One region of the Pseudarthrobacter sp. NPDC058196 genome, then DNA from elsewhere that is predicted to be linked to it. Evidence: predicted binding sites of a transcription regulator. Region 1 holds the regulator's gene; the other holds the start of a gene.
What was found. Region 1 encodes LexA, which represses DNA repair genes until DNA is damaged. Its sites were predicted from a motif close to TCGAACANNTGTTCGA; they were not measured.
Positions count from the first base shown of each region.

Region 2: the regulator LexA is predicted to act here: its motif matches at 2,027-2,042, upstream of ACFVVC_RS00790 (DUF6504 family protein).

Region 1 is NZ_JBHVVN010000008.1:36,676-52,226, reverse strand. It holds gene miaB (tRNA (N6-isopentenyl adenosine(37)-C2)-methylthiotransferase MiaB) at 1-353, shown strand, start outside; gene miaA (tRNA (adenosine(37)-N6)-dimethylallyltransferase MiaA) at 357-1,253, shown strand; gene dapF (diaminopimelate epimerase) at 1,298-2,242, shown strand; gene ACFVVC_RS12775 (class I SAM-dependent methyltransferase) at 2,214-2,837, opposite strand; gene hflX (GTPase HflX) at 3,278-4,858, shown strand; gene ACFVVC_RS12765 (ATP-dependent DNA helicase) at 4,851-6,911, shown strand; gene lexA (transcriptional repressor LexA) at 6,943-7,671, opposite strand; gene ACFVVC_RS12755 (LysM peptidoglycan-binding domain-containing protein) at 8,025-8,441, shown strand; gene ACFVVC_RS12750 (histidinol-phosphate transaminase) at 8,594-9,712, shown strand; gene hisB (imidazoleglycerol-phosphate dehydratase HisB) at 9,774-10,400, shown strand; gene hisH (imidazole glycerol phosphate synthase subunit HisH) at 10,397-11,164, shown strand; gene ACFVVC_RS12735 (hypothetical protein) at 11,165-11,323, shown strand; gene priA (bifunctional 1-(5-phosphoribosyl)-5-((5-phosphoribosylamino)methylideneamino)imidazole-4-carboxamide isomerase/phosphoribosylanthranilate isomerase PriA) at 11,400-12,146, shown strand; gene ACFVVC_RS12725 (SseB family protein) at 12,167-13,051, shown strand; gene ACFVVC_RS12720 (MFS transporter) at 13,110-14,399, shown strand; gene ACFVVC_RS12715 (DUF1844 domain-containing protein) at 14,527-14,913, opposite strand; gene infC (translation initiation factor IF-3) at 15,318-15,551, shown strand, end outside.
Region 2 is NZ_JBHVVN010000001.1:145,185-160,735, reverse strand. It holds gene ACFVVC_RS00795 (DNA polymerase III subunit alpha) at 1-1,670, opposite strand, end outside; gene ACFVVC_RS00790 (DUF6504 family protein) at 1,667-1,990, opposite strand; gene ACFVVC_RS00785 (hypothetical protein) at 2,123-2,512, shown strand; gene ACFVVC_RS00780 (chorismate mutase) at 2,520-2,843, opposite strand; gene ACFVVC_RS00775 (VOC family protein) at 2,860-3,282, shown strand; gene ACFVVC_RS00770 (SOS response-associated peptidase) at 3,310-4,071, opposite strand; gene ACFVVC_RS00765 (mycoredoxin) at 4,203-4,460, shown strand; gene ACFVVC_RS00760 (biotin/lipoate A/B protein ligase family protein) at 4,504-5,253, opposite strand; gene ACFVVC_RS00755 (ABC1 kinase family protein) at 5,331-7,043, opposite strand; gene ACFVVC_RS00750 (PadR family transcriptional regulator) at 7,049-7,591, opposite strand; gene ACFVVC_RS00745 (thioesterase family protein) at 7,700-8,503, opposite strand; gene ACFVVC_RS00740 (endonuclease/exonuclease/phosphatase family protein) at 8,661-9,338, shown strand; gene ACFVVC_RS00735 (NUDIX domain-containing protein) at 9,361-9,876, opposite strand; gene ACFVVC_RS00730 (DUF1918 domain-containing protein) at 9,909-10,100, opposite strand; gene ACFVVC_RS00725 (hypothetical protein) at 10,175-10,333, shown strand; gene ACFVVC_RS00720 (glucose 1-dehydrogenase) at 10,422-11,315, shown strand; gene ACFVVC_RS00715 (DUF1810 domain-containing protein) at 11,351-11,797, opposite strand; gene ACFVVC_RS00710 (DNA alkylation repair protein) at 11,822-12,349, opposite strand; gene ACFVVC_RS00705 (TraR/DksA family transcriptional regulator) at 12,346-12,705, opposite strand; gene ACFVVC_RS00700 (coiled-coil domain-containing protein) at 12,727-14,028, opposite strand; cyclic di-AMP (ydaO/yuaA leader) riboswitch at 14,276-14,465, shown strand; gene ACFVVC_RS00695 (LysM peptidoglycan-binding domain-containing protein) at 14,469-15,305, shown strand; gene ACFVVC_RS00690 (YdiU family protein) at 15,405-15,551, opposite strand, start outside.

The sequences.
Region 1 (15,551 bases):
AGCTCGGCCGCCGGCTGGAGGTCATGGTCACCGCGCAGTCGGGCCGCAAGTCCGAGGAGACGCACCGGCTCTCCGGCCGGTCCAGGGACCAGAGGCTGGTACATTTCTCGGTCCCTGAAGGCGCGCCGGCCCCCAGGCCGGGCGACCTCGTGACCGTCACCATCACCGAAGCCGCTGCCTTCCACCTGGTGGCTGACCCCACCCCCGAGGAGTACAGCCTGCGCAGGTCGCGCGCCGGTGACGCCTGGGACCGGTCGCAGGCGGATTCCTGCGGCGCGCCGGTGCCGGGGAGCGGGGCTGGACAAAAGGGTGTCTCGCTGGGCATGCCTTCGCTGCCGCTGCGCACCCGCTGACCGGTGGTCGCCCCGCCCGTCATCGCCGTCGTCGGTCCCACCGGCTCCGGCAAATCGGATCTTGCCGTCAACCTTGCCCTGGAACTGGACGGCGAGGTCATCAATGCCGACGCCATGCAGTTCTATCGGGGCATGGACATCGGCACCGCGAAGATCTCCGTCGCCGAGCGCAAGGGCGTGCCACACCACCTCCTGGACATCATGGACGTCACGCAGGAGGCGAGCGTCTCCACGTTCCAGGAGCAGGCCCGCAACGTGATAGCGGCTGTCCATGCCCGCGGCAAGAGGGCCATCCTCGCCGGCGGCTCGGGGCTCTACGTACGGGCCGCCCTGGACGTACTGGAGTTTCCCGGCACGGACGCATCGTTGCGCGCGCGGCTTGAAGCCGAACACGCGGAACGCGGGACGGCAGAACTCCTGGCAAGGCTCCGCTCCGTGGATCCTGTGTCCGCGGAGCGGCTCTCTGATGCCCGGCGGATCATCCGCGCCCTGGAAGTCCACGAACTCACCGGACGGCCTTTCAGCTCCTTCATGCCCCGCCGGGAGTACAACCAGCCGGCCGTCCAGGTGGGACTGGACGTGGACCGTGATGTCCTGCGGGAGCGCCTGGCAGCCAGGGTGCACCGGATGGTGGACGCCGGGCTGCTGGCAGAAGTCGGGACGCTTGACGCCCAAGGCCTGCGGACCGGGAAGACAGCCTCCCGGGCCCTCGGCTATTCACAGTTCCTGCGGGTCCTCGACGGCGCCTCAACCGTGGCGGACGCTGCGGAGGAAACCATTGTTGCCACCCGGCATTTTGCCCGCCGCCAGCTCACATGGTTCCGCGCCGACCCCCGCATCAAGTGGCTGGACTGGCAGGATCCGGAACTAGCCGGCAAGGCTGCGCTGCTCTGCAGGTAACCGCGGTTTCAGCGGCGGCGGCATCCGCCGCTACGCTTGGGACCATGAATGCTACCCCCGCCGAAACGTCCGGATCCGCCCTTCGTGCCATGGGCGGCCTCCGCTTTTCCAAGGGGCACGGCACGGGCAACGACTTCGTCCTGGTGGCCGATCCCGAGGGCACCAACGCCTTTGACGCGCACCAGGCTGCGGCCCTGTGCGACCGGCACCAAGGAATCGGCGCCGACGGGCTGATCAGGGCCGTGCCCTCCCGTTTCCTGCCCGAAGGCCGGGACTTGCTGGTGGACACGCCCGCCGCGGAATGGTTCATGGATTACCGCAACGCGGACGGTTCGCTGTCCGAAATGTGCGGGAACGGCGTCCGTGTGTTCGTCCACTTCCTGCGCTCCGAGGGGCTGATCGACCTGCCCGAGGGCGGTTCACTGGCCATCGGGACGCGGGGCGGGGTCAAGACAGTGGTCCGCACCGGGAACGACTACGCGGTGGATATGGGCCCCTGGGAGTTCATTTTCCCCGGGGAAGCCAGTGCCAAGGCCATGGATTCCCTGGTCGCCGCCGACGGGCTGGAAGTTCCCCGGCCGGCCTTGTCCGTGAGCATGGGCAACCCGCACACCGTGGTGGCCCTCGCCGAGCTCTCCGAACTTGCCGGCACCCGCCTTTTCACAGCGCCGAAAGTCGACCCCGTCCCGGCAAACGGAACCAACGTGGAGTTCGTCGTTCCGGCGGAACCCCTCGTGCATGACGGCGTCGGATCGGTGACCATGCGGGTGCATGAGCGCGGTGTGGGGGAGACCCAGTCCTGCGGCACGGGCGCCTGCGCGGCCGCCGTCGCCATCCGGCACTGGGCGGGTGCCGAGGCTCCCGACGTCTGGCGCGTCCAGGTTCCCGGAGGGGTTGTCGGCGTTAAGTTCTTCGCCGGACCCGGCGGCCACGAGCATGTGGAGCTCAGCGGCCCGGCGGTCATTGTGGCGAGCGGGACGCTTTCCTGACCTTCAGGATCCGGAAGGACTTGGCGGTCGATTCGCGCGTTACGGTGAAGGAGCTGTCCAGCTCGGCCGCCAACCAGCGCTGCAGGGAGTCCGAGCCCAGGTTCTTTTGCACCACCAGCCACGCCGTCCCGCCCTCAGTCAGGCGCGGGAGCCACAGCTTCAGCAGGGCATGCAGTTCGTCCTTGCCGATCCTGATGGGCGGATTGGACCAAATGGTGTCGAAACGCACGTCGGCGTCCACGGCCTCCGGCGTGCTGGCAACGACATTGGACAGGCCAAGAGCCTCGGCGTTCTCGTTCGTCAGGGTGATGCACCGTTCGTTGACATCTACAGCGTAGACCCTTGACTGGGGCGCCAGCAGCGCCATGGTGAGGGCCACCGGTCCCCAGCCGCAACCAATGTCCAGCAGGTTGCCGTGAGGGTGCGGGGCGGGAACCTCCGCCAGGAGTACCGCCGTGCCCTTGTCGATCCCGTCCGGGCTGAAAATTCCCGAGGAGGTCTGGAGCCTGCGCGTTCCGCCGGCCAGTTCGACGGTGAGGGGCTTGCGGGTAAAGGGCCCGGCGGGGGACGTGCTGAAATAGTGAGCGGACTCCATAACTGGCCAGAGTAGTTCCCCCTGCAGCGTAATGGGAAACTGTGCACGCACCCCTCTGTTAGGCTAGTGGGCATGTTCTTGATCTTCGAGTAGCCGGTACGGTCCCGACCGTACCCGCAGCTGCCCCCCCAGGGGGCAGCCCGTCCCGCAACGACGCAGGTTTCCAATGCCTTCCGTTTGTGCACCGGACCGGACCGTTCCGTCCAGGCCCGGCCGCCGGACAAAACTCGAACGTCAGCCTTCCGCTGCGCTTCGCGCCATTCTCCGGCCCCGCCAGCCCAGCCGCCCAGTCCGACGCGGCATCCCGGCCCCGGCATCGCAGCCGGCGGCCCCACCATCAGGAGTACTGCATGACCGCAGGCCGTCAGCCCAGCGCGAATACTTCCCACCTTCCAGCCAATCGGCACTATTCTGGAAATGCCGAATCTTCAAAGGAGACCATGACCAGCCAGCCAAATACCGGGTCCGATCCAGCCGCCCAGGACATGAGTCCCGAGGAAATCCAGGCTGTCATCGACCGGATCCTCGCCAAGGACGTACCGGCCCGGAATGTCAGCACCCCCCGCGGCGACGGCACCGGAGCTGGAAAAGCCGTGTTCGGCAAGGCCCAGGCCATATCCCGCCTCGACGAAGAACATTCGACGTACGACGGCGACCAGCAGGACCTCGAGGAGCGGCGGGCCCTGCGCCGCAGGGCAGGGTTGTCCACCGAACTCGAAGACGTCACCGAGGTCGAATACCGCCAACTCCGCCTCGAGCGCGTGGTCCTGGCAGGGCTCTGGTCCGACGGAACCCTGGCCGACGCCGAAAACTCGCTTCGCGAGCTCGCCGCCCTCGCCGAGACAGCCGGCTCGGAGGTGCTCGACGGGCTGGTACAGCGGAGGGCCAAGCCGGATCCCGGAACGTTCCTGGGCTCGGGCAAGGCGCTCGAACTGAAGGACATCGTCATGTCCACCGGTGCGGACACCGTGGTGGTGGACGCCGAACTCGCACCCTCGCAGCGTCGTGGCCTCGAAGACATCGTCAAGGTCAAGGTGATCGACCGTACGGCCCTGATCCTGGACATCTTCGCCCAGCACGCCAAGAGCCGCGAGGGCAAGGCCCAAGTGGAGCTGGCGCAGCTGGAATACCTGCTTCCCCGCCTGCGCGGCTGGGGCGAATCAATGTCCCGCCAGGCAGGTGGCCAGGTGGGTGGCGCCGCCGCCGGCATGGGCTCGCGCGGCCCCGGTGAAACCAAGATTGAACTTGACCGGCGCCGGATCCGTACCCGCATGGCCAAGCTCCGGCGCGAGATCGCCGCGATGAAGCCGGCACGGGAAACCAAGCGGGCCAACCGCCGTCGTAACGAGGTCCCGTCGGTGGCTATCGCCGGGTATACCAACGCCGGGAAGTCCTCCCTGCTCAACCGGCTCACCGACGCCGGCGTCCTGGTGGAAAACGCCTTGTTCGCCACCCTGGATCCCACCGTCCGCAAGGCGGAAACCGCTGACGGCCTGGGCTACACGCTGGCCGATACCGTGGGCTTCGTCCGCTCGCTGCCCACCCAGCTGGTGGAGGCCTTCCGCTCCACCTTGGAAGAGGTAGCCGATTCGGACCTGATCCTGCACGTGGTGGACGTCTCGCACCCCGATCCCGAGGGCCAGATCGCCGCGGTCCGGAAGGTCTTCAGCGAAGTTGACGCCCGCAAGGTGCCCGAGATCATCGTGCTGAACAAGGCCGATGCCGCTGATCCCTTCGTGATTGAGCGGCTGAAGCAGCGCGAACCACGCCACGTGGTGGTCTCAGCCCGGACGGGCGAGGGTATTGCCGAGCTGCTGAAGGCCATCAGTGACGCCATCCCGAGGCCCAGCGTGAAGCTTGAACTGCTCATCCCGTACGACCGGGGCGACCTGCTCAGCAAGCTGCACGAATCCGACGCCGAAATCATCAACCTCGACCACGTTGAGGAAGGTACCAGGGCCGTGGTGATGGTCCGCGAGGGCCTGGCATCCGAGCTGGAACCATTTGCCCTCAATGACTGACCTCGCGGCCGGGGAAGCTGCGCAGACGGCCGGCGAGCAGTTCGTCCTGGAACTGCTCGACCGCGCCGTCGCCGGCATGGGCGGACAAAGCCGCACCGGACAACACGAAATGGCCCGCCAGGTGGCCCGGGCCATCAGCACAGGCAACCATCTCCTGGTCCAGGCCGGCACCGGTACCGGAAAGTCGCTGGCCTACCTGGTACCGCTCATTGCCCACGCCCTGGAAAGCAATAAGCCCGCACTGGTGTCTACGGCCACGCTGGCCCTGCAGACCCAGATCGTGGGCAGGGACCTGCCCCGGCTCCTGAAGAACATCACCCCGGCCTTGGAGCGGCCCGTCAAAGTGGCCTTGGTCAAGGGGCGGTCCAACTACGTCTGCCGCCACAAGGTGGAAGGCGGGTTCCCTTCCGAGGAACCTTCGGAGGGCCAGCTGTTCTCCCTGGGCGAGGACACCAGCGTGCCGCACTTCGCCGCCTCTGTGGGCGGTGCTGCCTCCCAGCTGGGCAGGGAAGTGGTGCGGCTGCGGGAGTGGGCCGAAAAAACGGCCACCGGCGACCGTGACGAGCTCCTGCCCGGCGTGACCGACCGTGCATGGCGGCAAGTGTCCGTGACCTCCATGGAATGCCTGGGAGCCCAAAAATGCCCCATGGCTGCTGAGTGCTTCAGTGAACTGGCCCGGCAGGACGCCGCCGAGGCAGACGTCGTGGTGACCAACCACGCCATGCTCGCCGTCAGCGCCTTCGAGGGGCTCGCCGTGCTGCCCGAGTATGACGTCGTGGTGGTGGACGAGGCACACGAATTGCAGGACCGCGTCACGGGCGCGGTGTCCGGGCAGCTGTCCGTCGCCATGGTGCACGCCGCCGCATCAGGTGCCCGCAAGCACACGGCCATCACCGTTGACGCCCTGAACGCCGCAGCCGCCAACCTTGAGCTGGCCCTCACCGGGGCGCCGAACGGCCTGCTGCCCAACGGCCTGAACGACGAACAGCTGGACTGCGTGGACCAGCTGCGCGAGGCCTGCCGCGCGGCACTGTCCGATTCCAAGGGGGACAGCAACACCACAGCCGACGGCGGGCGGCAACTCGCCCGATCCCGCCTCATGCTGATCCTGGAACTGTGCGAACGGCTGCTGGCCGCCCGGGAGAACCGCGAAGTGGTCTGGTTCTCCCGCGCCAGCACCTTCGACCCCGGCCAGGGCTACTCCCAGCCTGACGAGAATGCGCCGGTCCTGGTCAACATCGCCCCGCTGTCCGTTGCCGGGCGGCTCAGGGAAGGGCTCTTCGCCGGCCACACTGTTGTGCTGACCTCTGCCACCCTGGCCATCGGGTCCGCGTTCGAACCGGCAGCGGGCGGACTGGGGCTGATAGGCGACGGAGCTCCCAGCTGGACGGGCGTGGACGTCGGCTCACCATTCGACTACCCCAGACAGGGCATCCTCTACGTGGCGGGCCACTTGCCCAAACCCGGCCGGGGTGTTTCGCCGGAAGCTCTTGAGGAGCTTGAGGCGCTCATCAAAGCATCCGGTGGCGGTGCCCTCTGCCTCTTTTCCTCGCGCCGCGCCGCGGAGGAAGCCGCCGACGCCCTGCGGCCCAAGCTCGACATGACCGTGCTCTGCCAGGGCGAGTCAACCATGACCGCCCTGGTCAAGCAGTTCGCCGACGAACCGGACACCTGCCTCTTCGGGACCATGTCCCTGTGGCAGGGGGTGGACGTTCCAGGCGGGTCCTGCCGGCTCGTGGTGATCGACCGCATTCCCTTCCCCAGGCCGGACGATCCCCTCATGACAGCACGGTCACGGGCCGTGGCCCAGGCCGGCGGCAACGGATTCATGTCCGTTTCGGCTACCCACGCGGCCATCCGGCTGGCCCAGGGCGCCGGGCGGCTCATCCGGTCAACAGGCGACAAAGGGGTGGTGGCGGTGCTGGATTCGCGCCTGGCAACCGAGCGCTACGCGGGCTTCCTGCGGGCCGCTCTGCCGCCATTCTGGTCCACCACGGACCGCAGCAAGGCGCTGGCCGCACTCACCAGGCTCGGCGCGGAGGCCTCAGGATAGGGGCCTGCCGCGGCCGGGGTGACACGCGGTGTCAGAGGGACCGCAGCACCGAAACCACTTTGCCCATGATGGTCGCGTGGTCGCCCAGGATGGGTTCGTACTGCGTGTTCTGCGGAAGCAGCCAGGTGTGGCCGTCCCGCTGGCGGAAGGTCTTGACGGTTGCTTCGTCATCGAGCAGGGCAGCGACGATGTCACCGTTGACGGCGTCCGCCTGGCGGCGCACCACTACCCAGTCTCCGTCGCAGATGGCGGCGTCCACCATGGAGTCTCCGGCCACCTTGAGCATGAACAGCTCACCCTGGCCCACAAGTTGGCGGGGGAGCGGCATGACATCTTCAACGAGCTGCTCGGCGAGGATGGGACCGCCGGCGGCAATCCGGCCAACGAGCGGAACCATGGCGGTGTCCAGCGCCGTGGGCAGTTCCGTTACGGTGGCGCCGGGCGCCTGCGGCGCTGACGCGGCAATCGGCTTCCCGACGCCGCTATCGAGCGTGAGGGGCATGAGCACCTCCATGGCCCGCGGCCGCTTCGGGTCGCGCCGGAGGTAGCCCAGCTTCTCCAGCTGCGACAGCTGATGGGTCACGCTGGACAAGCTCGCCAGGCCCACCGTATCGCCGATCTCGCGCATCGAGGGCGGGTAGCCGTTGTCATTGACGGACCGCTGGATGGTCTCGAGGATCTTCTTCTGCCGCGGGGTAAGCCCCTTCGGAGTCCTCTTTGGTTGCGGGGCCGTCCTGCCCCCGGCGGCTGCTGCTGCCATGTTCGCCAATGCCTTTCGCTTGCCGCCGGATCTTCCGCCTTGCGCCGTTCCCCGGCGCTGCGTGAAGGGTCACCGCTGTCATTGTCAGACCCTGCTGTTCAACTTCAGTGGTGGTTGTTCTTGGTTTCCAAGCTAGGCCAGCCACATTGCTTTTTCAAACATTTGTTCTAGCGAGTCTCGACATTGTTCGTTGATAGGTGCTAAAACTTAGTAAGCAAAGTTCGAATATGTGTTCTAACCATTGCATGGCCTGTTCGAAGACCTGGCCGGAAACGATCGACATTCCGGCAGGGCAGTTAGGACGGCAGCGGCGGACACCCGGGCAGCACGGCAGGTCCAGGAGGGCTCAGTTCATGTCAGCTTTAACTCTTTCCCACGTTTCCCGTCCGAAATACCTCGTCGGGGAGCGCCACACGTCCGTCAACCGGCGGATCAGTGCCGGACCTGCGCCATCACCGGCGCCGCTTCGGTTGACCCGGCGGGGCCGGATCGTCCTTGTGGGAGTGCCGCTGATTCTCCTCGCGGTTCTGCTGCTCTCACTGGCGGGACTCTTCCACTCCCCGGCCAAGGCCTCCGACTCCGCCGCGGACCTCGCCGTGACACCCACGGTGACGGTCACCGTCCAACCAGGCCAGTCCCTGTGGTCCATCGCCGGTGCCGTGGCTCCGAACCGGGATGCACGCGACGTCGTGGCGGACATTGTCCAGCTCAACAACCTGTCTGCCGGTGCCGTCCTGCCCGGGCAGCAGCTCTTCGTCCCCAGCCACTGAGCTGCCCTTGGGTGGTCGCCGCGGAGCGGCGGCCGGGCGACCGCCGCCGGGCGCCCCTCGGAGGCTTCCGTCAGTTCCTCGTCCAGGCCGTGTCCGAGGGGGCCTAAGGTGTCACATTTTCCGGTAGTTGCCACGGCAACTAAACTGTTCAGGTGAACGACCAGCTAGAACGCCTGAACCGGCTACCCCTCCGCAGCAACCTTCGCGGGCTGACTCCCTACGGGGCGCCCCAACTGGACGTCCCCATTCTCCTGAACGTCAACGAGAACACGCATGGTGTCCCCGCGGACGTGCGGGCCGCAATCAGCGCGGCCGTGACGGAGGCGGCCGCGGGCCTCAACCGCTACCCGGACCGGGAGTTCACCGATCTCCGCAAGGCCCTGGCGGAATACCTTGGCCACGGCCTTGACGAAACCAACCTGTGGGCCGCCAACGGCTCCAACGAGGTCCTGCAGCAAATCCTCCAGGCTTTCGGCGGCCCGGGCCGCACCGCCCTGGGCTTCCCGCCCACTTACTCCATGTACCCGCTGCTGGCGAGCGGCACGGACACCGAGTACATCACCGGTGTCCGGGCGGAAGGCTACGACCTCAGCGCAGAATCCGCTGCCCGCCAGGTCAGGGAGCTGCAGCCAAACATCGTGTTCCTCTGTTCACCAAATAATCCCACCGGCACCGGCCTGGGGCTGGATGTCGTCGAGGCTGTCTACGAGGCCGGTGTTCCAAGCCAGACCATCGTCATCGTGGACGAGGCGTACCACGAGTTCGCCCACGACGGCACCCCGAGCGCACTGACGCTGCTGCCCGGCAGGGAGCGGCTGATCGTCTCCCGCACCATGAGCAAGGCTTTCGCCCTTGCCGGGGCCCGCCTTGGCTACATGGCCGCGGCACCGGAGGTCACCGATGCCCTGCGACTGGTGCGCCTGCCCTACCACCTGTCCGCCATTACACAGGCCACCGCACTGGCGGCCCTCCAACACCGGGAAGCGCTGATGGCCGATGTGCAGGACATCAAGCAGCAGCGCGACCGCATTGTGGCTGAGCTGACCAGGATGGGCCTGAAGCCTGCGGCGTCCGACTCCAACTACGTGTTCTTCGGCGGCCTGGAGAACCCGCACCAGGTCTGGCAGGAACTGCTGGAGGCGGGCGTGCTGATCCGGGACGTGGGAATTCCCGGCCACCTGCGGGTCACAGCAGGCACTGAGGCCGAAACCACGGCTTTCCTCACGTCCCTGGAACGCATCCTTGCGGGCCACGCCGCGCTTCCCGCCTAGACTTGATACTGCGGCGCTGGACGCCCTGAACCACTCCTTCTCCCACTAAGGATCCTTCACCATGAGTTCAACCGGATCGAACACGGCTGCGGCCCGGACCGCCCGCATGGAGCGCGCCACCAGCGAGTCCTCCGTCCTCGTGGAGATCAACCTCGACGGAACGGGTGTGTCCGACATCGACACCTCGGTGCCGTTCTACGACCACATGCTGACCGCGCTGTGCAAGCACTCGCTGATCGATATGACCGTCAAAGCAACTGGTGACACCCACATCGACGTCCACCACACCGTGGAGGACGTCGCCATCACGTTCGGTGAAGTCCTGCGGACCGCCTTGGGTAACAAGGCCGGGATCCGCAGGTTCGGCGAGGCCACCGTGCCCCTTGATGAGGCCCTCGCCAACGCAGTGGTGGACGTGTCCGGCCGTCCCTACCTGGTCCACGGCGGCGAGCCGGCAGGCCAGGAGTACCACCTGATCGGGGGCCACTTCACCGGCTCCCTGACCCGCCACGTCTTCGAAGCCATCACGCTGCACGCCGGCATCTGCCTGCACATGAACGTCCTGGCAGGCCGGGACCCGCACCACATTGTGGAGGCGCAGTTCAAGGCCTTCGCCCGCGCCCTGCGCGCGGCCGTCGAACCCGATCCCCGCGTCGAGGGCATCCCGTCCACCAAGGGTGCGCTGTGAGCGGCCAGGTCCTCAAGGACGGAGCGATCATCGATCCCACCGCCTCGCAGAAGCTCCCGTCGCCCGAGGGCAAGCCGACTGTGACGGTGCTCGACTACGGCTCCGGGAACGTCCGCTCGGCCGTGCGCGCCCTGGAGCGCGCCGGTGCGGAAGTGATCCTCAGCGCCAAACCGGAAGACGTGCTCAACGCCGACGGCCTGGTGGTGCCCGGCGTCGGCGCATTCGAGACCGTGATGCGCGAACTCAAGGCCGTGGACGGCATCCGGCTCATCGGCAGGCGCGTGGCCGGCGGACGCCCCGTGCTGGGCATCTGCGTGGGTTTGCAGGTCCTTTTTGAGGCCGGCGTGGAACACGGCACCGAAGCCGAGGGCATCGGTGAATGGCCCGGGAAGGTGGAGGCGCTGCGCGCCGAGGTTGTCCCGCACATGGGCTGGAATACCGTCAAGGTGCCCGAAGGCTCCAAGCTGTTCGCCGGCGTCGAAAACGAACGGTTCTATTTCGTGCACTCCTACGGCGTGCAGGAGTGGAATTTTGAAGTGATCCAGCCGCGGATGGCGCCACCCCTGGTCACCTGGTCCGAGCACGGCGGCCCCTTCATTGCCGCCGTGGAGAACGGGCCGCTCTGTGCCACCCAGTTCCACCCCGAGAAGTCCGGCGACGCCGGCGCCCGGCTCCTGCGCAATTGGGTGGAAGGCCTCCGCAAACCCGTTGCCGGGGAAACCAGCCACGGCACCTCCCAGGCCGAAGCCGGCAGCGGCGCCTAGATGTGGTCAGTACTTCTCATGGGCCTCGCCGGCATCCTGATTGGCGGCGGCATCTCGTTCCGGCAGCAGCACAAGCCGCTCTGGACCCAGGTGTCGTTCTACGTCCTGGCCGCCATGTCGCTGCTGGCCGCCTACCTGCTCACGCTGCCTGCCAGCTGACCCCGCCGGCCGGCGCCGTTGATGCCGGCTGCTTCGCTCTTGCCCCTGTCCCGAAGAACCAACACTGAGGATGAGTATGACCACCGCACATGACCTGCCGGTCCTTGAACTGCTGCCAGCCGTCGACGTCGTCAACGGGCAGGCCGTCCGGCTGGTCCAGGGGGAGGCAGGCAGTGAAACCAGCTACGGCACGCCCCTGGACGCGGCGCTGAACTGGCAGCAGCAGGGCGCCGAATGGGTGCACCTGGTGGACCTGGATGCGGCGTTCGGGCGCGGCTCCAACGCGGACCTGCTCCGCGACGTGGTGGGCCGGCTGGACATCAAAGTGGAACTCTCCGGCGGCCTTCGCGACGACGAGTCCCTCGAAGCAGCCCTGGACCTGGGCGTGGCCCGGGTCAACCTGGGCACCGCTGCGCTGGAGAATCCGGAGTGGACCCGCCGGGCCATCGAACGCTTTGGCGACAAGATCGCCGTCGGACTGGACGTCCGGGGGACCACGCTGGCCGGCCGGGGCTGGACCAAGGAAGGCGGGGACCTCTGGGACGTGCTGGGCCGCCTTGAGGAGGCCGGGTGTTCCCGCTACGTGGTGACCGACGTGACCAAGGATGGCACCCTGCAGGGACCCAACGTTGAACTCCTGCGCCAGATGGTGGAGAAGACCGGCAAACCCGTGGTCGCCTCCGGCGGCATCTCCAGCCTCGATGACCTCAAGGTCCTCCGCTCGCTGGTGCCGCTGGGCGTGGAAGGCGCCATCGTGGGCAAGGCCCTGTACGCCGGGGCCTTCACGCTGCCCGAAGCCCTCGACGTCGCCGGCCGGCGCTAGGCGCCCGGAAGGTCCAGCCAATGCCCAACGCCGAGGAACCGGGACATCTCCCAGCCCGCCAACTGCCCGGACATATCGCCGCAGCCCTTGCCGGGGCCGGCGGGCCCGCAGACTCCGCGGGCCGGCCGTGGGCCGGGCGCAGCCTCGCCGGTGAAGACGGTAAGATCCACAACTTCGAGGACGACGACGGCACGGCCGACGCCGGCTACCTCGCCGCCGTCGCCGCACTCCGGCAGGGGAGCGGCAGTGAAGCCGGCGTGGTCTCCGCACTGGCGACGGCCCGGGTGTTCATCCCCATCGTGGCGCAGTTGGCTGAAGAAGCGGAAACGGATCACGGCCTGCACGCCGACAAGCAGGCAGACATGGCCCTGGTCACGCTGAAGGCCGCCGACGGCCGGACGGCGCTCCCGGCGTTCACCTCCGCCCCCGCGCTCTCAGCCTGGCACCCCGCCGCCCGGCCGGTTGCCGTGTACGCGGCCCGCGCCGCGCTCTCTGCCGTCGCTGAGGGCGCCGAACTCCTGGTCCTGGACCCGGGGGCCGACTTCACCTTCGTGGCCCGCCGCCCGGCGGTCTGGGCCCTGGCCAAGCAGCACCGCTGGGTCCCGTCCTACGAGGACGCTGAGCTTGCGGGCGAACTTGGCCGTGCCGCCTCCGTGTTTCCCGCGGTCCGCGGCATCGAACTCCTGCCTGGCAGGGGAGTGTCCGCCACTGCTGCCGACGGCGCCGTGGTTCCCGGCGGCGGCGCCGGACCCGAACTCCAGGTGGTGCTCTACCTCGAGGACGGGCTGGACGCCGCCGGGGTCCAGCAACTGGTGGCCGGCCTGCAGGCGGAGTGGTCCAGGAATGTATTGTTTGGGGAGCGCGTCGATTCCCTGGACATCAAGCTCAGGCGCGCTCCCGACTAGCTGCCGGCCGGATGGGCGACCCCCGCCCGCGCCGGGGCAGACCCTGAAGGATCGCTTCGTGAATTTCGCTCTCTACCGGGAGTTGCTCGCCGTCCGGCCCATCCGGCGGCTGCTGCTGGTGGGCATGGTTGCCCGGATCCCGCACTCGGCTGCCGGAGTGCTGCTCACCCTGCACATCGTCCTGACCCTGGGCCAGGGCTACGCCGCGGCCGGCGCCGCCGCGGCGGTGATGACCATTGGCATTGCCCTTGGCGCACCCTGGCGTGGCCGGCGCGTCGACACCGTGGGCCTGCGGACGGCGCTGATTCCGTCGGTGATCTCGGAGACCATCATCTGGTCCGTGGTGCCCCACGTGTCATACCAGTGGCTCCTGCCGCTCGTCTTCGTCGGCGGCCTGCTCACACTGCCCATCTTCAGCGTCGTCCGGCAGTCACTGGGCGTCCTTGCCGAGGGCGACCAGCGCCGTACGGCGTTTGCCCTGGACGCCATCACCACTGAAATGGTTTTCATGATCGGCCCGGCGGCGGGCGCCGTCGTGGCCACCAGCGGGTTCACCACCGCAGGCTTGACCGTGGTGGGCATAGCGACGTCGCTGGCCGGATTGTTCCTCATGTGGTTCAACCCGCCCACCCGCAGTGCGGACCAGGGAGCAGGACGCGCCGTTGACGAGCAGCACGCGGCGGAGGCCGCCGTCGTCTCCACCGCCCCGGCCCATGTCCAGGAAGCCGCCGCGGAACTGGCGCCCGCAGGCGCCGCTGCCCCGCAGGAGGGCTCGCAGGGAAGGCTGGCGGGCTTCTCCTGGTTCACCGCCACCGTGGCGGCCCTCTTCGCGGTTGCCGCCGGCGCCGGCATGGTCTTGAGCGGCACCGACGTTGGCATTGTTGCTGCCCTGGAAATTGGTGGACACCAGAGCGAAATCGGCATCGTCTTCGTCTTCTGGTGCGCCGCCTCCGTGGTGGGTGGGGTCATCTACGGCGCCATGCACCGGCCTGTCCCGCCCGTCCTCCTGCTGCTGGGCATGGCGGCACTGACGCTGCCCATGGCCCTCGCCCACGACACCTGGACGCTGGCTTTCGTCTCCGTCCTGCCCGGGCTGCTCTGTGCTCCGGTGCTCTCGGCGGCCTCCGAGAAGGTGGCGGACCTTGTCCCGGAGGAGCGGCGCGGAGAGGCGATGGGGTGGTACGGCTCGGCCTTGACGGCCGGGGTTGCGCTCGGTTCGCCGCTCGCTGGCATCTTCATCGACCTGATGGGCCCCTCCGGCGGCTTCGTCTCGGTCGGGGGCGCGGGTGTGCTGCTGTGCCTGGTGGGGTTGGCCTTGCAGCGGCGCCGGCGCAGAGCCGCCGCCTGAACCACTTCCTGCGACTGCTCGCCACCCGTGTGGACGAGCCGCGGGACATGATCCCGGGGATACGACGACGGCGGGACGACCTCGGATGGTCGTCCCGCCGTCGGGCGGTGCGTGGGGGAGTCCGGCGCTAGTTCACGGCCCCGGTGTACTTTTCGCCCGGGCCCTTGCCCGGAGCATCGGGAATCAGGGACTCCTCACGGAAGGCGAGCTGGAGGGACCGGAGGCCATCGCGCAAAGGTCCGGCGTGCTGGGAGCCGATTTCCGGGGCGGCCGCGGTGACCAGGCCGGCCAGGGCGGTGATCAGTTTCCGGGCCTCGTCCAGGTCCTTGAGTTCGGCTGCGTTGTCTTCAGCGGCGAGGCCCAGCTTCACGGCGGCGGCGCTCATGAGGTGCACGGCGGCCGTGGTAATGACCTCGATGGCGGGAACCTCCGAGATGTCGCGGATCTGCTGTGAAACGTCCGCGCCTGCGTCAGCGGGCTCGAAGACGTACGAATTACTGTCTGAGGTGCTCATACTGGTAAGCTTGACACAGACCGACTGGATGTCGTTATTTCAGAGATCGTTCCAAACGATGGGGTTCCCAGCAGCGCTTCGCGGCGTTGGCGGGAATTTTTTCTGTAGAATGGCATGCAGTTTGCAAGCGGAGTTCTCTCCCACCCGCGTCAGCCGCTGTTTCCCTGGTTCCTTGCGAACCGCTGGGGGACGAAAGGTTGCCGGGTACCTGGTTGGGCATGGAACCGGTAGAAGCCGGAACTGTGCGCGTGCTTCCCGTTTTCGGGGGCGGCTTTGCCAACCTATCTGAGGCCTTCGATTGCTCCGGCAATTGGGGGCCTTCTCTATTTGCCGGACACAACAACAAACACAGGAGCTTTAACATTAGCGAGCCAAGAATCAATGAGCGTATCCGCGTCCCCGAGGTGCGGCTGGTCGGCCCTGCAGGTGAACAGGTAGGAATCGTCCGTATTGAGGATGCCCTGCGCCTGGCTGCCGAGTCCGACCTTGATCTCGTTGAAGTTGCACCTCAGGCGAAGCCTCCGGTGTGCAAGCTGATGGACTTCGGCAAGTACAAGTACGAGGCCGCGGTCAAGGCACGTGAGGCCCGGAAGAACCAGACGAACACTGTTCTGAAGGAAATTCGCTTCCGCCTCAAG
Region 2 (15,551 bases), on a different contig from region 1:
TCTCCCAGGATTACACCGCAGGGATGCATCGAGATGTGCCGGGGCAGCCGGTCAAGCCTCTCGGTCAGGTCCACCAGCAGGTCAAGTTGCTGGTTTCCGTCAGCGTCCCGATGCTGCACCCGGCCGGCGAACTCCTTGAGCTCGGGTTTTTCCTGCAGCGCTTCCCGGAATTTCCTGGCCGAGAACCGCCACAACTGCTTGGCGATCTCCCCCACCTCGTCGTCGTCCATCCCCAGCGCCATCCCGGCGTCGCGCACTGCCCCGCGGGCCCGGTACCCGTTTTGCATGCTCATCAGGGTGACGCGCTCGGAGCCGAAGCGTTCGAAGATTTGGCGGTAGACGTTATGTCGTTCAGCGCTTTCGACGTCGATATCGATATCCGGCAGCGTGGCCCGGTCGTTGGAGAGGAACCGTTCGAAGATGAGATCGTGCTGCAGGGGATTTACGTGGCTGACCTCGATCAGGTAATTGACCAGGCTGGACGCCCCGGACCCACGGGCTGCCGCCCTGACTCCCATGTCCTGGATCATCCGGGATACCTCTGCCACTGTCAGGAAGTAGGACGAGAAGCCCAGGTTCCGGATGATCCCCAGCTCATGCTCCAGCCGTGCCAGCATCGTTTTTTCGTCGTGTCCGCCGATCCCCGGGAACCGCCTGCCAATTCCCGCATGGCACCGCTGGATGAGTTCCACATGCGGATCCCGGGTGATGCCAATGACTGATGCCTCCGGCACCACGGGCTGCTTCCACCCCATGTCCGTGGTGGGGTCCATCCGGCAGAGGTCGGCGAGCGCCTCGGTTTGTGCCATCAGTTGCTTTAGGTCGGCGGTCCCATACCCTGCTGCGGAAATGATTTCCTTGCCCAGGCCGAGCATCTGTTCCGCGGTTTTCAGCCACCCCTGGCCGGTGGGCTGGAGCAGCGGTTCCCCCGCCAGTTCGGGCAGCGACTTCAGGGTCCGGGCAGAGTCCAGGACATCCGCGGTGGGCGCCCCGTCCGCAGCGCAATACCGCACCGCGTTGCTGAGGATGGCGGGAACGTGGTGTTCCTCGGCAAGCCGGAGCATGCGGACAGCATGGGCCGTGCTGAAGGGAAAGCCGGGGGCGCTGAGCTGGGAGACGATTTCTGCAACGACGGTTCCCGCGGGCATGGCATCCAGCCATTGTTTGAAAAGGGTTCGGGGGCGGAGGTAACGCCGTCCTCCCATGGCCCTGCCGACGTCGGAATCCGGTCCAATCAGGACGGCCAGCACCGGCTTGAGTGTTGCAGGGTCGAGGGTACGGGAGGCCAATTCGGCACGGGTGACAGCCACCGGCACTGTTCCCCCGGCCTTCCCGGAAGTCCGGGCGTGGGCGTCGGAAACCAGCCGGCACAGGGCACGGTACCCCGCACCATTGTTGTGCCCGCGGGCCAGCACCACCACACGACCGGCTACCTGAGTGCGGTGGTCCCCGTCGTCGTCGAAGACCGCAAGGTCCACCCCCACGATGGGGTCGATGCCCGCAGCCAGGCAGGCCTTAAGGTGCTTGATGGTGCCGTACAGGCCGTCCCTGTCGGTGCAGGCCAAGGCAGTGGCACCGTCGCTTGCGGCAGCCTGCGCAAGTTCCTCCGGCCAGGAGACGCCGTAATGGGCGCTGAATGCTGTGGAAACGTGTAAGTGGGTGAAGCTCATGCTGTTCTGGGGCGCAGGGCGTCATGGATCCTCAACAGCCGCCACCGGCCGCTGCCAACATGCCGGGTGAGGTCGAGGGTCAGGGGTTCAGAAGCATTGTTCGCGGCAGCGGGAAGCACCTGGATGCGCCAGATTTCGTGGTCCACCACGCCTGGGCCGCTGCCCAGGGGTGCCCTGGCGTCTTCAGCCCACCACTGCCGGCGTTCATACCACCGGACGGGTTCGGCGCAGACGAGGTAGTTCCTGCCTGCCCACGTTAACGATTCTGGTTGCCCGGAGGGGGAACATGCCACGTCAATGGACTCGCTGAACATGCCCATGCGCGCCTCCCGGACGGTACTTCCCAATTGCCAGATTCGAATATGTGTTCGAATAAATAAAGTCTACGCCGGGCAAGCGGCAAAACATAGGCGGGGGTGGACGGAGCGTGCGTCAGGGAGCAGGATGATGGCATGAGTACCGATGACGCACTCCTGAAGCAGGCAAGCATCAAGACCCAGGACTCCACCCTGGTGGCCACGTTCAATATCGATGGCGCCATTCCGGGTTCCGGCGCCTACGTGGTGGGCTTGATGGGCGCCACACCGGACTATTCCACGCAGCGGCGGCTGTGCATTGAATTCATGAACGGGGAGGCCATTGCCTGCTACGCGTTCAACCGGGACCAGGGAATCGAGGAAGACTACGACCTGTCCGGCGTATCCCACTCGGAAAGCACCATCACCGGAAGCTTTCCCGCCACTGCCTTGAACGGGCTCGGGAAAGGACACGTCCTGTCAGCCTTCAGCGAGGCCGACGGACGGGAGTTCCAGCATGGGGTTCCGGTGGAGGAATCCCTGTAGGGGTTCCTTAGCTGTTTTCCTTATGGATCTTCAGTTCGAGCTCAATAAACGCGGAGATCATGGCCCGGTAGGTTGACTCGACGATGTCCGGGTCAATGTCCTTTTTCTCTGCCGCGGCCCGGACGTGCTCGATGATCCGTTCCACCCGGCCGGGGGCCCGTACCTCGGCGTCGTCGCCTTTCAGCGTTCCGGCGATCCGGATCAGCCGTTCGCGGCGGGCGATGAGGGTGACAATCTGTTCATCCACCTCATCGACGGCAACCCGGACAGCTGCAAGCTGCTCCTTGTCGGCCTGGGCATCCCGATCGTTTCCTTGAATTGTCGCCATCATCTGACAGTATCGAAGCATGGAGCCCAGAGTCGACTTTATCTCCCTCGGTGTCCGCAGCGTTGACCGGTCGCGGGCCTTCTATGTCGACGGCCTCGGCTGGCCGGTCCACCGCGAAGTTGCCGGAGAGGTGCTGTTCATCCAGGTGAACCACGGACTGGTGCTCTCCCTATGGGACGCCCGGCAGATGCAGGCGGAAGCAGGGGTCAGCCCGCCGGACGGGGTTCCCTGCATCACCCTCAGCCATAATCTCGGCAGCGCCATGGACGTGGACCGGGTCATGGAAGAGGCCGCGGGGGCGGGCGCCGTTATCATCGCCGAACCCGTCACGCAGCCCTGGGGCGGCTATACGGGGTACTTCGCGGACCCTGACGGCTTCCGCTGGGAAGTCGCCTACAACCCCACCTGGACCGTGGACGACGCCGGCACGGTCACCGTGTGATGGCCGTCCGCACCCTCGGCGGGGCTGCTAGAACAGGGCCTCCACGGGGCGGATCAGGTCCGGTCCGTTGTTGCGGACGTTACCCACGTCTTTGCCCACGGACTCCACGTGCCAGTCGGCGGCAGCTTCTTTGACCCCGGCCCGCACCAGGTCCACAAGGGCGGCAGCGTCGTCAGCCTGAGGGTCCAGCCACGCCTGCGTGGTGGTTTTGTCCATGGGCAGTGGCACGCGGTCGTGCAGCTCCGTCAGCTTTCCGAAGATGGTGGATTCAGTCCCGGGCGGTGGAGTATCCGCAGTGAGGATGGAGGTGGACAACAGCCAACGCCCCGGTTCACCTTCCGGAACGGACGGATCCTTCCACCACTCATACAGGCCGGCGAATACCAGCTCGTGCCCCTCGCCGGGGTGCACATAATAGGGCTGCTTGGACTTGCCGGGCCCTTGCTTCCATTCGTAATAGCCGTCGGCGGGAACGGCACAACGCCGCGACTTCACTGCCTTCCTGAACGCGGGCTTCTCCAGCACCGATTCGCTGCGGGCGTTGATCATGCGCGACCCGATCCCGGGATCCTTGGCCCAGGACGGGACCAGGCCCCAGCGGGCCACATGCAACTGCCGCACCTGCCGGGCCCCCGCAGCGTCCTCCACCAGCCGCTCCAGCACGATGGGAACGGCGTCCGTAGGGGCTACATTCCACGACGGCGGGATGCTCACCTCGTCCTCCAGCTCGGCGTCGAACTCCGCCAGGAGGTCCCCCACGGCGCGTGCAATTACGTAGCGTCCACACATGGGACCAGCATGCCACCGGCGCCACATACTGTCATCCAGGCGCCCCGCGGCCCCGGAAAGCCCGGGAATACCGACGGCCACGCTACCGTTGACCGTAAGGAAACCTTTCAAGCGACGTTTAGGAGATCCGCGTGGACTTCACTCCCGAATCCGGCACCATCACCATGTTTTCCACCACCTGGTGCGGCTATTGCAACCGGCTGAAGAAGCAGCTGGATGCAAAGGGCATCGGCTACACGGAAATCAACATCGAAGAGGTCGACGGCACTGCCGAACTCGTGGAGAAGCTGAACGGCGGCAACCGCACCGTTCCCACCGTCCTGTTCCCGGACGGTTCCGCAGCCACCAACCCGTCGGCCGCCGAGGTCCAGAGCAGGCTCGCTGCCTGAACGGCTGGAGACACCCGGCTTCGCGCCGAAGAACTGATGCGGGTCACGCCCCCAGGCTGCTGAAGGAAGCAGTTTCCAGGGTGGCGTGGCCCGCATACGTTTCCAGGAGGGCATGCTCCACGGCCGCCACATCCAGCCCTGGCACCAGATCGTCGGCGGCACCGGCCGTGGACGGGTCCCAGGCCAAGCCGAGGGCGGCATAGCAGTCCGTGAGCACCTTCCGGATCGGGGCGGAATCCTCCACCACAATCACCGAGCTGAAGAGCCAGCCACCGGAAACCACCCGTTGCGCGGTGCCCACCAGCTTCACCCGGCGGGAGCTGTCCGACGCATCGGTTCCGTGCACACTGAACTCGCCGGGGCAGTATTCGCCGGGGATCTCCCCCACCCCAGCCTGGACCCCGATGCTCCGCAGGGCCTCTGCGAAGAGTTCACCAAAGTAGCCGAACCGGGCCTTGGACCCTGCCACCGCGTCTGCGTCCGGTTCGATGTGGTCCACCACCAGGGTGCCTTGGTGGTAGGCGGCGGCCCTTCCCCCGGCCCTGCGGACCAAGGGTTCAAATCCGTTGGCCAGGCAGGCCCGGGCGGCCGCATCAAAGCCGGGCAACCGGGTGTCCCGCTGCCCGAAGGCGACAGTGGGAGCGGGCCGGTACAGGCGCAGGGTGGGACCGAGGCTGCCTGCCCTGGCCCTGCCCAGCAGCTCCAGGCCGAATTCGAGGTCCCGTCCCGCGCCGAGGGATACGTCCTGCCGCACCACGGTCAGCGGGCGGGCATCGGTACCGGTGTGGTGCATTGTTGCTGAACTCCCTGGGGTCGGTGGCGGCCGGCGGACAGGCCTCCCTTAGGTTACGCCCGACGACGGCACACGCCTTAACGGCCCCGGCGCCCTGCCCAGAGGGCGTGCAGCAGGGGAAACGAAGAGACGGTCATCAGGACGTTGCCAAAGACAAGGTCGTCAGCGCGGACGATGGCGCCTGCCACCAGCAGTGCACCGAAGACCAAGGCCGAACCGGAGCGCCGCGCCGCCCTCTCCAGCCGGGCAGCCTGCCGCTCCAGCCGCGGGACTGCGACCTCGAGCGATCCCGCCTCGAGCCTGCCGGCCAGGGCATCCAGCCTGCCCGGCAGGCGGAACGCGGTCGCGGCGGCATCGAGGGCCTGCCGGGCCACGTCCTGGACCACGTTGCCGCGTTCGGTCCGCAGCAGCTGCGCCGCGTAGGGTTCCACGGAGTCCCAGAGGTTGAAGCGCTCATCCAGGGCGCTGCACACCCCTGAGGTCAGGGACATGGCGCGGATGATCAACAGGAAGTTCTCCGGCAGCTGGAACGGCAGCGAGCGGACCACGTCTCCGAACTCCACCGCGAAGTCGCGGAACTCGCGGGGGTCCACCTCGCGGAGTTCGGCAAAGCCCATGCCGCCGAACCGGGCAAAAAGCTGGCTCATGGCCCGCTCCAGTCCCGCGCCGTCCGCCGACGGCATCAGGACGCCGACGTCGTTGATCGCCGCCACGAGTCCCTTGCCATCGCGGGCGGCCGCGGCGATCAGCAGCTTCCGCAGGCCGCTGCGCGTGGAGGCCGTGACCTCGCCCATCATGCCGAAGTCGATAAATGTCAGCTTCCAGCCGCGTTCCCCCGCGCCCGCGGGGGCCGGCGTGACGAAGATGTTGCCAGGATGCGGGTCTGCGTGGAAGAACCCGTTAGTGAAGAGCTGGTCGAACATGATGGACGCGAAGACGGGGGCCACCGAGGCCGGATCGATGCCGGCGGCCCGGAGCGCTCCCGCATCGGTGATCTTGATGGCCGTGACGTCCTCAAGGGTGAGCACGCGGCGGGTGGTCCGTTCCCAGACGACATCCGGCACTGCCACCCTGGCGTCGCCGGCAAAGTCTGCGGCGAAGCGTTCAGCGTTGACGGCCTCGTGCAGGTAGTCGATCTCCTGCAGGCTGATCTGGGCGAATTCCTCCACCAGTGCCGGCATGTCCGCGCGGCGGGAGACGAGCCGCACATGGCTGAGCCAGCCGGCCACTTTCCGCAGTGCGGCAAGGTCGACGTCGACGATCGCACCGATGCCCGGACGCTGTACTTTCACGACGACGGCTTCCAGACCCGTATCTTCGGCGTCCAGGGGATTCAGGCGGGCGCGGTGGGCCTGGCCCAGGGAGGCGGCAGCAATCGCGGATTCGTCCACGGCGGCGAAGACCCGGCCCACGGGAGCACCTAGTTCCTGTGCTGCCAGGGCGGCGATCCGCGGGAAGGCCACCGGCGGCACCTCGTCCTGAAGCCCTTCGAGTTCTTTGGTGATTTCCGGCGGGAGGACGTCGAGCCGGGAGGACAGGAACTGTCCCACCTTGATCATCAGGCCGCCGAGGTCGATGGCCAGGTCGTGGAACCTGCGTGCGAAGTTCTGCATCCGGCGGGACCGCGTCCGCGCGGAGATCCGGCCCAGCCCCACCCTGGGCAGGAGCAGTTCGAACCACCACGTGGTGGCAAGATGCCAGGCGGCGAAGCGGAGGATCCGCCGGTACCGGCCGCGGTGTTCCCGTACGGCCGACGCCGGGTCGTCCCGGTCCCGGACGGTCAGCGCCACCCGGGTCAGTCCTGCGCGAGGATGGCGTACAGCCGCCGGCGGGCCTCGTCGAGCACCGCCACCGCCTGCTGTACCTGGTCTGGTGAACCTGTCCGGCCCACCTGCGCTGCGGCCTGGGCCAGTTCGATCCCGGCCTTCGGAAGGGAGGCGCCGCCGGTTCCGTAGGTGGGGGCAGCGGGATCCCATGGCGCGGACCCGTGCTGGTCCGCCGCCTCTTCGCGGCCGGCATCGGTCAGTGAGTAGATCTTCCGGTCGTTGGATTCCTCGGCCCTGATGGACCCTTCGTCCGCCAGCAGCTGCAAGGTGGGGTAGACCGACCCTGCGCTCGGCTTCCAGCTGCCGCCGCTGCGCTCCTCAATCTCGCGGATGACCTGGTAACCGTGCATTGGCCGCTCAGCGAGCAGAGCAAGAATCGCCGCCCGGACCTCGCCCTTTCCGGCCCGGGTTCCGGCCCGTTTCTCGAATCGGGAGCGAAGCTCCTCGACCGCCTGCCACATTCCGTCCAGGTTGTTCCCGCCGAACCCGCCTGCAGGGTTTGAACCACGCATGATGAACTCCTTCGTCAATCGCGAACGATACACAACGATACTCAGCGATACATTCAGGCACCATAGCCGCCCGGCCGGTTTTCCGGGACAGGAAGGGCTGAGGCGACGTCAGGTCCTGCGCAGGGTGAGGATCTGCTCCGCCCGGCCAAAAGGTCCCTGCCGGTCGTGCAGCACCGTGGACGTGAGGCCAATCCCGTCAGAGCCGAAGGAAACGGCGTTGTCCAGCCCCAGCCACTCCCCTGCCGGCCGGCGGTACATGTGGATCTGCAGGTCCAGGTTGGGGAACGCATAGCTGTCTTGGCCCGGCGGGACCCTGGCGGCGATGCCGTTGGCGGTGTCCACCATGCCCATCAGCCGCGCCAGGTCGCCGCTGTCGGCCCGGTCGGTCAGCGGGTGCTCGGTGCGGAGCCACACCTTCCCGGCCCCGGGGCGGTGCCCCTCAGCCACCCGCATCTCTAGGGAACGGATGTAGCCTCCCGGCCAGACCGCCGAACCATCGTACGGCTTGCATTCGTCCGGGCCGGGTATGGCCGTGTCTTCGACCTCTGCTACCGGGCTGGTATCGCTGGTCAGCATGCGCCACGCCGTGGCACGGATGGCGGTACGGCCGCCGGCCACCAGTTCGGCCTGCACCAGTTCAATGGTCCTGCCTGGCCGCAGGGTGGTGGTGTCGATCCGGAAGCCGCCCCCGGGGATCAGTCCCAGGATCTCGTAACTGATCCTGGCCATCCGCATGTCGTCGCGCGGCTGGTGCCGTTCCAGGAGGTCTGCCATCAGGCCCGAGGCCGGGGCCATGTGCTGCTCGTGGGCGTTCCAGGCGCCCTGGGCGTGGATGGTTGAACGGAACCGGCCACCGCCCAGTTCCTGGTAATAGAAGTTGCCCTCGGCGAGTTCAGGCAGGTCTGCAGTCAAAGCTGGCCCCTTACGCAAAATTCAGTGAATTGCCACTAACCCTATCGCCAGTCGGTGCGCCGCGACGCGGAAGGCAACGAAATGTTGGCGGGTACAACAGCCAAGCGGACTACACTCAGGAACTGGTCCTGTCAGCAACCCTCAAAAGAGGTGTTTCATGCGCGTCATCAGCTACAACCTTCGCAAGCATGCCGCAAGCGGCGAACTTCTCGCCCTGGCACGGAATCACGACGTCGATGCGCTGTGCCTGCAGGAGGTGGATGCCAGCGACCTCCCGGAGACCCTGGGCCCCCTCCATCTGGCGGACGCCACCAAGGGCAACAGGCTGGGCCTGGCCATCTACTACCGGACCAGCAGGTTCACGGCGCTGGATACGCAGTCCTTCGCATTGAAGAAATCCATGCACGACAGGGTCCTTGCCCCGGCCCATGAGCGGCTGATCGGCACCCGGGTCATGGACAACGAGACCGAACACGAACTGGTGATCGGCTCGTTCCACGCAGCGCCCCTGACGGCGTCGAACTCATTGCGGCGAAAGCAGATCCACGCGGCCCACGCCGAGCTGCTGAGCATGGGCAAGGGCCTCATGACGCTGATGGTGGGCGACTTCAACTATCCGTTCTTCACCAAGAACCTGGATATGCACATGAAGAACTCCGGATATGCCCTCTCCCTGAGCAACCGGCGCACCTACACCCGGTACAAGGTTTTCAAGGGCCATTTCGACTTCGCCACCTCCCTGGGCCTGGATATCGCCAGCGTGGAAACCCTTCCGCGCGGCAATTCGGACCACCTGCCCATCCTGGTCACTGCCGAGTACGGCGAGGGCTACTAGGAACCGGCAGCACGGCCGCCGATTACCAGGATTCGCCGGCCTCCAGTTGTGCCAGCAGGTCCGGCCAGGCGGCCGCGAAACCGGGGTGGAGTTCCATGCCGTGGACTTCAGCCACCGGAACCCACAGCAGGGCAATGCTCTCCGGATCGCTGATTACCGGCTCAAAGGATTCCCGGACACGGACCGCCACAGTGGTGTAGGACCAGTAACCGTGGTCCAGCACGGAGGTAAAAAGGACTTCGACATTGTCAGGCGGAACGGAAGCTTCCTCGTAGGCCTCCCGGAGGGCGCCGTCAACCGGCTCTTCGCCCTGGTGCAGGGCTCCGCCGGGCAGGCCCCAGGTTCCGCCGTTGTGGCTCCATACCGCGCGGTGCTGCAGGAGGACTCCCCTGGCGGGATCCCAGGCCAGGACCCCGGCCGCTCCGAACCTGCCCCAGAACCGGCCGCGGTCGCCTTCCACCCAGGCGTCGCCCGGATCGCGGGGGCCGGTCCGCGGCGGCGGAGTGGAAGACAGGCTGGAGGGCGGGAAATGATCCATTGGCCCAGTTTGTCAGGTGAAGGGGCGGGACGTCAGGTGCCCTGCCCATGGTCGACGGCGAAATCACCGCCGGGATACATGACCGTTTCGTGGCCGTCGTCGAACCGGACCAAGTAGGGCGGCCCGCCGCCCGGGCCGCGCACCTCCAGGATCACCCCGTGCCGGTCGGTGGACCCCACATTCCTGCCGCGCACCACGATCCGGTCGCCTTGGGCTGCCTCCATGGCAATCACCTCCACGGCCCAAGGGTACGACTCGCGGCCGCGCCGGAACAGGGCCGCACGGCAGGATTTCCGATATGCCATTGAATCCCGGCGGCTGGGTGGAGGCAGCCCTGCTGGACGAAGCGATATTCGACGCCGGCGGCCTTGCCGGGGCCAGGCTGGTGGACGTCCTGCGTTCAGCCGCTTGGCACGTGGGCCGGAATTGCCTAGGCTGGAACAATAAGCAAGCTTAGTTTTTGTTGGCAGACCATTCCGCAATTGCCGGTTGCTTCATATCCCGGGCTGCCGAGAGCCCGCGTCCCGCCCGAACAGGAGGACCCCATGACTGACCAGTACACCTTCCGCAATCCCGTGACCGCCTACGAAAAAATCTCCCCGCCCAAGCAGCACCAGCCCGAACCGGGCCTCGACGCCGACCTGGAGCCCAAAGCGGACCTGGGTGAGGAAACCTACCGCGGCACCGGCCGGCTGGAAGGCCGCCGGGCCATCGTTACCGGCGCGGACTCGGGGATTGGCGCCGCGACGGCCATCGCCTTTGCCAGGGAGGGCGCCGACGTCGTCCTTTCCTACCTGCCGGAGGAAGAGGAAGACGCCGCGCGCATCGCCGGGATTATTGAGGCCGCGGGCCGGAAGGCGGTCAAGGTGCCGGGCGACCTCAAGGACTCCGCTGCGTGCCGCGAACTGGTGGATACTGCCGTGGCAGTCCTGGGCGGGGTGGACCTCCTGGTCAACAACGCCGGAAAGCAGGTTGCCCAGGAAGATCTGCAGGACATTTCGGACGAGCAGTTCGACCACACGCTCAAGACCAACGTGTACGCCATGTTCTGGGTCACGAAGGCTGCCGTGCCGCACATGCCGGCAGGCTCCACGATCATCAACACCACGTCCATCCAGGCCTACAACCCGTCGCCAACCCTGGTGGACTACGCCACCACCAAGGCCAGCATCAACAACTTCACCAAGGGCCTGGCGCAACAGCTTGCGCCGAAGGGTATCCGCGTGAACGCAGTGGCGCCCGGGCCCATCTGGACTCCGCTGCAGGTCAGCAGCGGCCAGCCCAAGGAGGCGTTGCCCGAGTTCGGCCGCTCCACTCCCCTGGGCCGCGCCGGCCAGCCCGCTGAACTGGCCCCCGCCTACGTCTTCCTGGCCTCATCGGAGTCCAGTTACGTGGTGGGCGAGACGCTGAACGTCAACGGCGGCAGCCCCACGCCCTAGCATCCCGGCCGGACCCGCCCGGTTTGGGTGCCGTGCTAGTCCGCGGCGTCCTGGCCGGCCAGCAGTTCATCGGTGGCGGGGTCGGGCTCGCCGTCGAAATATTGGGCCAGGACCGTCTTGAACACTGTTTCCCCGGGCGCGGCCCGGAGAAACAGCGTCATGGACGAGCGGAGCTTTTGCGCATCGATTCCGCCAAGGATGTCCGCCGCCGAACGGCCGGCATGGGTAGTCAAAGCCAGGGCGCACTCAAGAAGGCGCGGGCCCAGGACGGGGTGGTCCAGGTAGGCGCGGGCCTCCGCCAGGGACGAGATGGCGTAGGTGCGTGATGTGGCGCTCTGCCCCAGCCCGGCAACCTGGGGAAAAATGAACCACATCCAATGGCCGGTCTTGTTGCCGAGTTGCAGTTCGCCCAGCGCGTGCCCGTAGGTGCCCCCACTGTCTTGGGCGGCGACGAATCGTTCCAGGTCAACCGGCTCACTCATGGGGTCTCCTCTGTGGGTTGCGGGTCACTGCGTCAACTCTTGTTCCAGGAGGCCTGCTGCCGCTTGGAGCCGGGGTTCCGGGTCTTCGCGCCACCGCGCCAGGACGGCGGCGGCCCGCTGGCGGTCGCGGTCGCCCAGGCCGGCCAGCAGGGGCACGAGGACGTCGGAGACCAGCGGCGCGGCCAGGTCGGCCGCCTGGGCCGAGCGCAGGAAGCCCTCCAACCGGGTCAGGTCCGAATGCCGCAGCAGCTGCACCTTTGTTTGCAGGAGGACGACGGCGGCGAGGCGGCGTTCGAAGACCGGCCAGGAGCCGGGTTTCGGCTGGCCCCACAGGGCGGAGGCCAGCATGACCGTGGTGTCGTGGCCCATGTCCTTGAACTTCCGGAGGGCGTCCCGGACGGTGCCGCGGACTGCGCCGATCGAAGACCCGTAGGAGGCCATGGCTCCGCCCAGCCGGTAGCCCACCTCGTCGGCCCGGTACCAGGCTCCCTCGTTCCGGAGGGTCCGGTCGATGAATTCAGCAGCAGCCGCGACGTCGGACACCTCGGTCACCGCCCCCGTCCCGCAGACGCATGAAGGATACAGAAGGGGGTCCAGGGCCGCGCCTCGAGCCTGCCGTCCGCGATGGGCTCGCCGCAGACCACGCAGGTTCCATAGGTGCCGTTGGCCAGCCGGGCCAGGGCTGCCTCCACCTGGTCCAAGCCGGCTGAACTCTGCCTCAACAATGCCGACGCCTGCGACAGTTCGAAGGCGATCGTGGCGCCCTCGGGATCGTGTTCGTCATCGACGTTGGAGTCCTGCCGGGCCGAGTTGGCCGCGTCGATATCGGCCCGCAGCGCCGGCAACAGTGCCAGCCGCCGGGCCCGTTCCTCTTCGAGCAGCACCCTGAACCGTTCGAAATCTGGCATGCCGAAAGCCTAGCGCGTCAGTCAGTACCAGTTCAGGGCGACAGAATGGCTCCAGGCGCCGCAGGGGGACCCGTAGCGGTCGCGGATGTAGCCAAGCCCCCAGTCGATTTGCGTCCGGTAGCTGGTCAGCCAGTCGCTTCCGGCGCTGGCGTACTTGCCCGGCGGCAGGGCCTGGGCTATGCCATAGGCCCCGGAGGAGGCGTTCGTGGCGGTGGTCAGCCAGCCGGATTCCTTGGTCCACAGCTGGGACAGGCATTGGAACTGGTCGGGGCCCCAGCCGAAGGCGCCCAGGCGTCCGGAGGCATAGGCCTTGGCGCCGGCCGGATCGTTGACGGCACCGCCGGGGACGGAAGGAACGACGACGGGCGGCGGGCTGGGCACGGCAGGCTGCGGCGGATTTCCGGGGATCGGGTCGGCCGGCGGGGCCGGGTTCGCTGCGTTGCCGGCCGGAGCGGCGGGCGCGGGTTTGGGCTGCCGCGCTGCGGCTGCGGCGGCCTGCGCCGCGGCTTCGGCCTGCTGGCGGGCCTGCTCCGCCGCAGCGGCCCGCTTGGCCTCCTGGGCCGCTTCATAGGCGGCCAGCGCCGCCTGGCCCTGGCGGTACTCTCCCTCGAGTGCCGCCGTCGTTCCCTTCAGCGAGGCCAGCTGGGCGGTCAACTCGGTGCTGTGCTGCTGTTCGTCACTGACCTGCCGGGCGAGTGCGTCCTGGGCGGAGCGGGCTGCATCCAGTTTGGCTTTTGCTTCCCGGGACAAGCGTTCGCGCTCATCGCGGGCCGCTTTTTCCTGTTCTGCCAGTGACGCGGCAACTTTTCCGGCGGCAGCAGCTTTGTCCACCAAGGCCGCAGTCTTGTCGCCCACCAGCTGGACGAGGTTGAGCCCCTGGACGCTGTTCTTCTCCAGGGCATCAAGGGCAACGAAGAACCCGGCATTGGTCCCGCCCGTCTTGTACGACTGGACGGCAAGGGCGCCGATTTCCTTGCGATGCCGGGCCAGTTCGTCGTTGGCGCGGGCGGCCTGGGCGGACAATGCGTCCAGCCTCGTCGATGCCGATTGCAGCTCGGCATCTGCTGCGGCGTAGTCAGCCGCTGCCCGGACCGCAGTATCACCGGCGGCTTCCGATTGGGTCTGGAGGCCGCTCAGCAGCCCGTTGATGGTGGTGATCTCCGCCGCTTTCGCCGCCTCGGAAGACTGCGCCTGCTGCACATCAGCCCAGGACGGATATCCGCCGGGCGGTGGAGGCTCGTCCGCAGAAGCAGGCAAAACCGTAGCCGCTGCCACTGCGATGGCGAGCAATCCCGCCAACAGCGGGGACTTGGGCGTAGTCACGAACAGGGGCATAGTCCCGAAGCATACCTGCGACACACCGGTGCGGAAAGGCGGCCGTGCCCGCTTTGTGACCGAATGGGGCTGCCCCGGTCCGACCGCAGTCCGGCGCGGACGGAACGGACACATCCAATCGTTGGTTGAATACGAGAGGGAAAGCTCGTATGTTACCGAAACGTGACAATTGGAGTGTCGGCGGGTTATGGTCTTCTGGTGTCCCTCCCCAAACGGGACATTCCCATCAGTTTGCCGAGCCCTGCCGCTGATACCGGGATTCAATCGCATTCATGCTGGCAGGGACGGGGGAACCAAGTTTCCACGGCCTCTGAGGTCTTGGGGTTAAGTCGGACAGCTCCTCCGCCCACCGCGGAGAGGTGTCCGGCCGGGTATCTCCAACCCGAACCCGACAGCTCACCCCGCAGGCATGGGAGAGGCGATCTACCGTGTCAAAAAATCTCACCACTGCCCGCCACCGCGCGACCCCGGCCCGCTCCATTGCGCTCGAGGGGCTGGCCGTGACGGCCAAGTCACAGGCCCGTTCGTTTGGCCGTCCGGCCCTCGCTGTTGCCGCCGCGTCCGGCATTGCCTTCGGCGTTGGCGCCCCGGCCCACGCGGGCGTGACTGGCGCGGACACCACTGAGCAGGCCAGCGTCCAGGCCGCCGCAGCTCCTGCAACTGCTCCGGCAGCCGCGGCAGCAACCGTCCACACGGTCGTTTCCGGGGACACCCTCGGCGCGATTTCGGCCGCGTACGGAGTCAGCCTCAATGACGTCCTGGCCGCAAACGGCCTGGGATTGTCGTCCATCATCTACCCCGGCGACCAGATCCAGATCCCCGGCGCAGGCTACGTGGCAGCACCTGCCCCGGCGCCGGCAGCGGCCCCCGTCCAGGCGGCAGCCGCCACCGCACCGGCGAACACCGGCATGAACATGTCCTACGCATCCGCCACACCGGTGGCTTCCACCACCGGGACCGGCACCGGCGCTGCCATCCTGGCCTCGGCCTACAGCCAGATCGGCGTGAGCCAGGACTGCACCGCCATGGTCGAAAAGGCCCTCCGCTCCGTCGGCAAGAGCGTCGGCGATCTGGCTCCGACGCAGTTCTTCCAGTACGGCAGCGTGGTCGGGAGCCCGGCACCTGGCGACCTGATCATCACTTCGGGCCACGTAGGCGTTTACGCCGGCAACGGCCAGGTCGTGAGTGGCGGCGTCAACGGCTACACCACGCAGGTGCACTCCATCAGCTGGCTCAGCGGCTACTCCGTGGTCCGCGTGGCCTAGCCTTCGCGCAGCAAAGCCTGCTTCCGACAGGAGGGTGGCAACCGGGTCTCCGGTTGCCACCCTCCTGTCGTTCTGCGGCGGCACTCGTTCCGTGGCGGATCAGGTCCCGCAGAAGGTCCTGTAGGTGCCGAAGTCCGCCGGGGCGCCTTCCATATAGCGTTCCAGTCCGGCCCGCTCGGTGAAAGGATCGGTGACGGCTTGAAGCAGGCGGTGCAATGGGGCCATGTCCCCTTCCGTGCCGGCGGC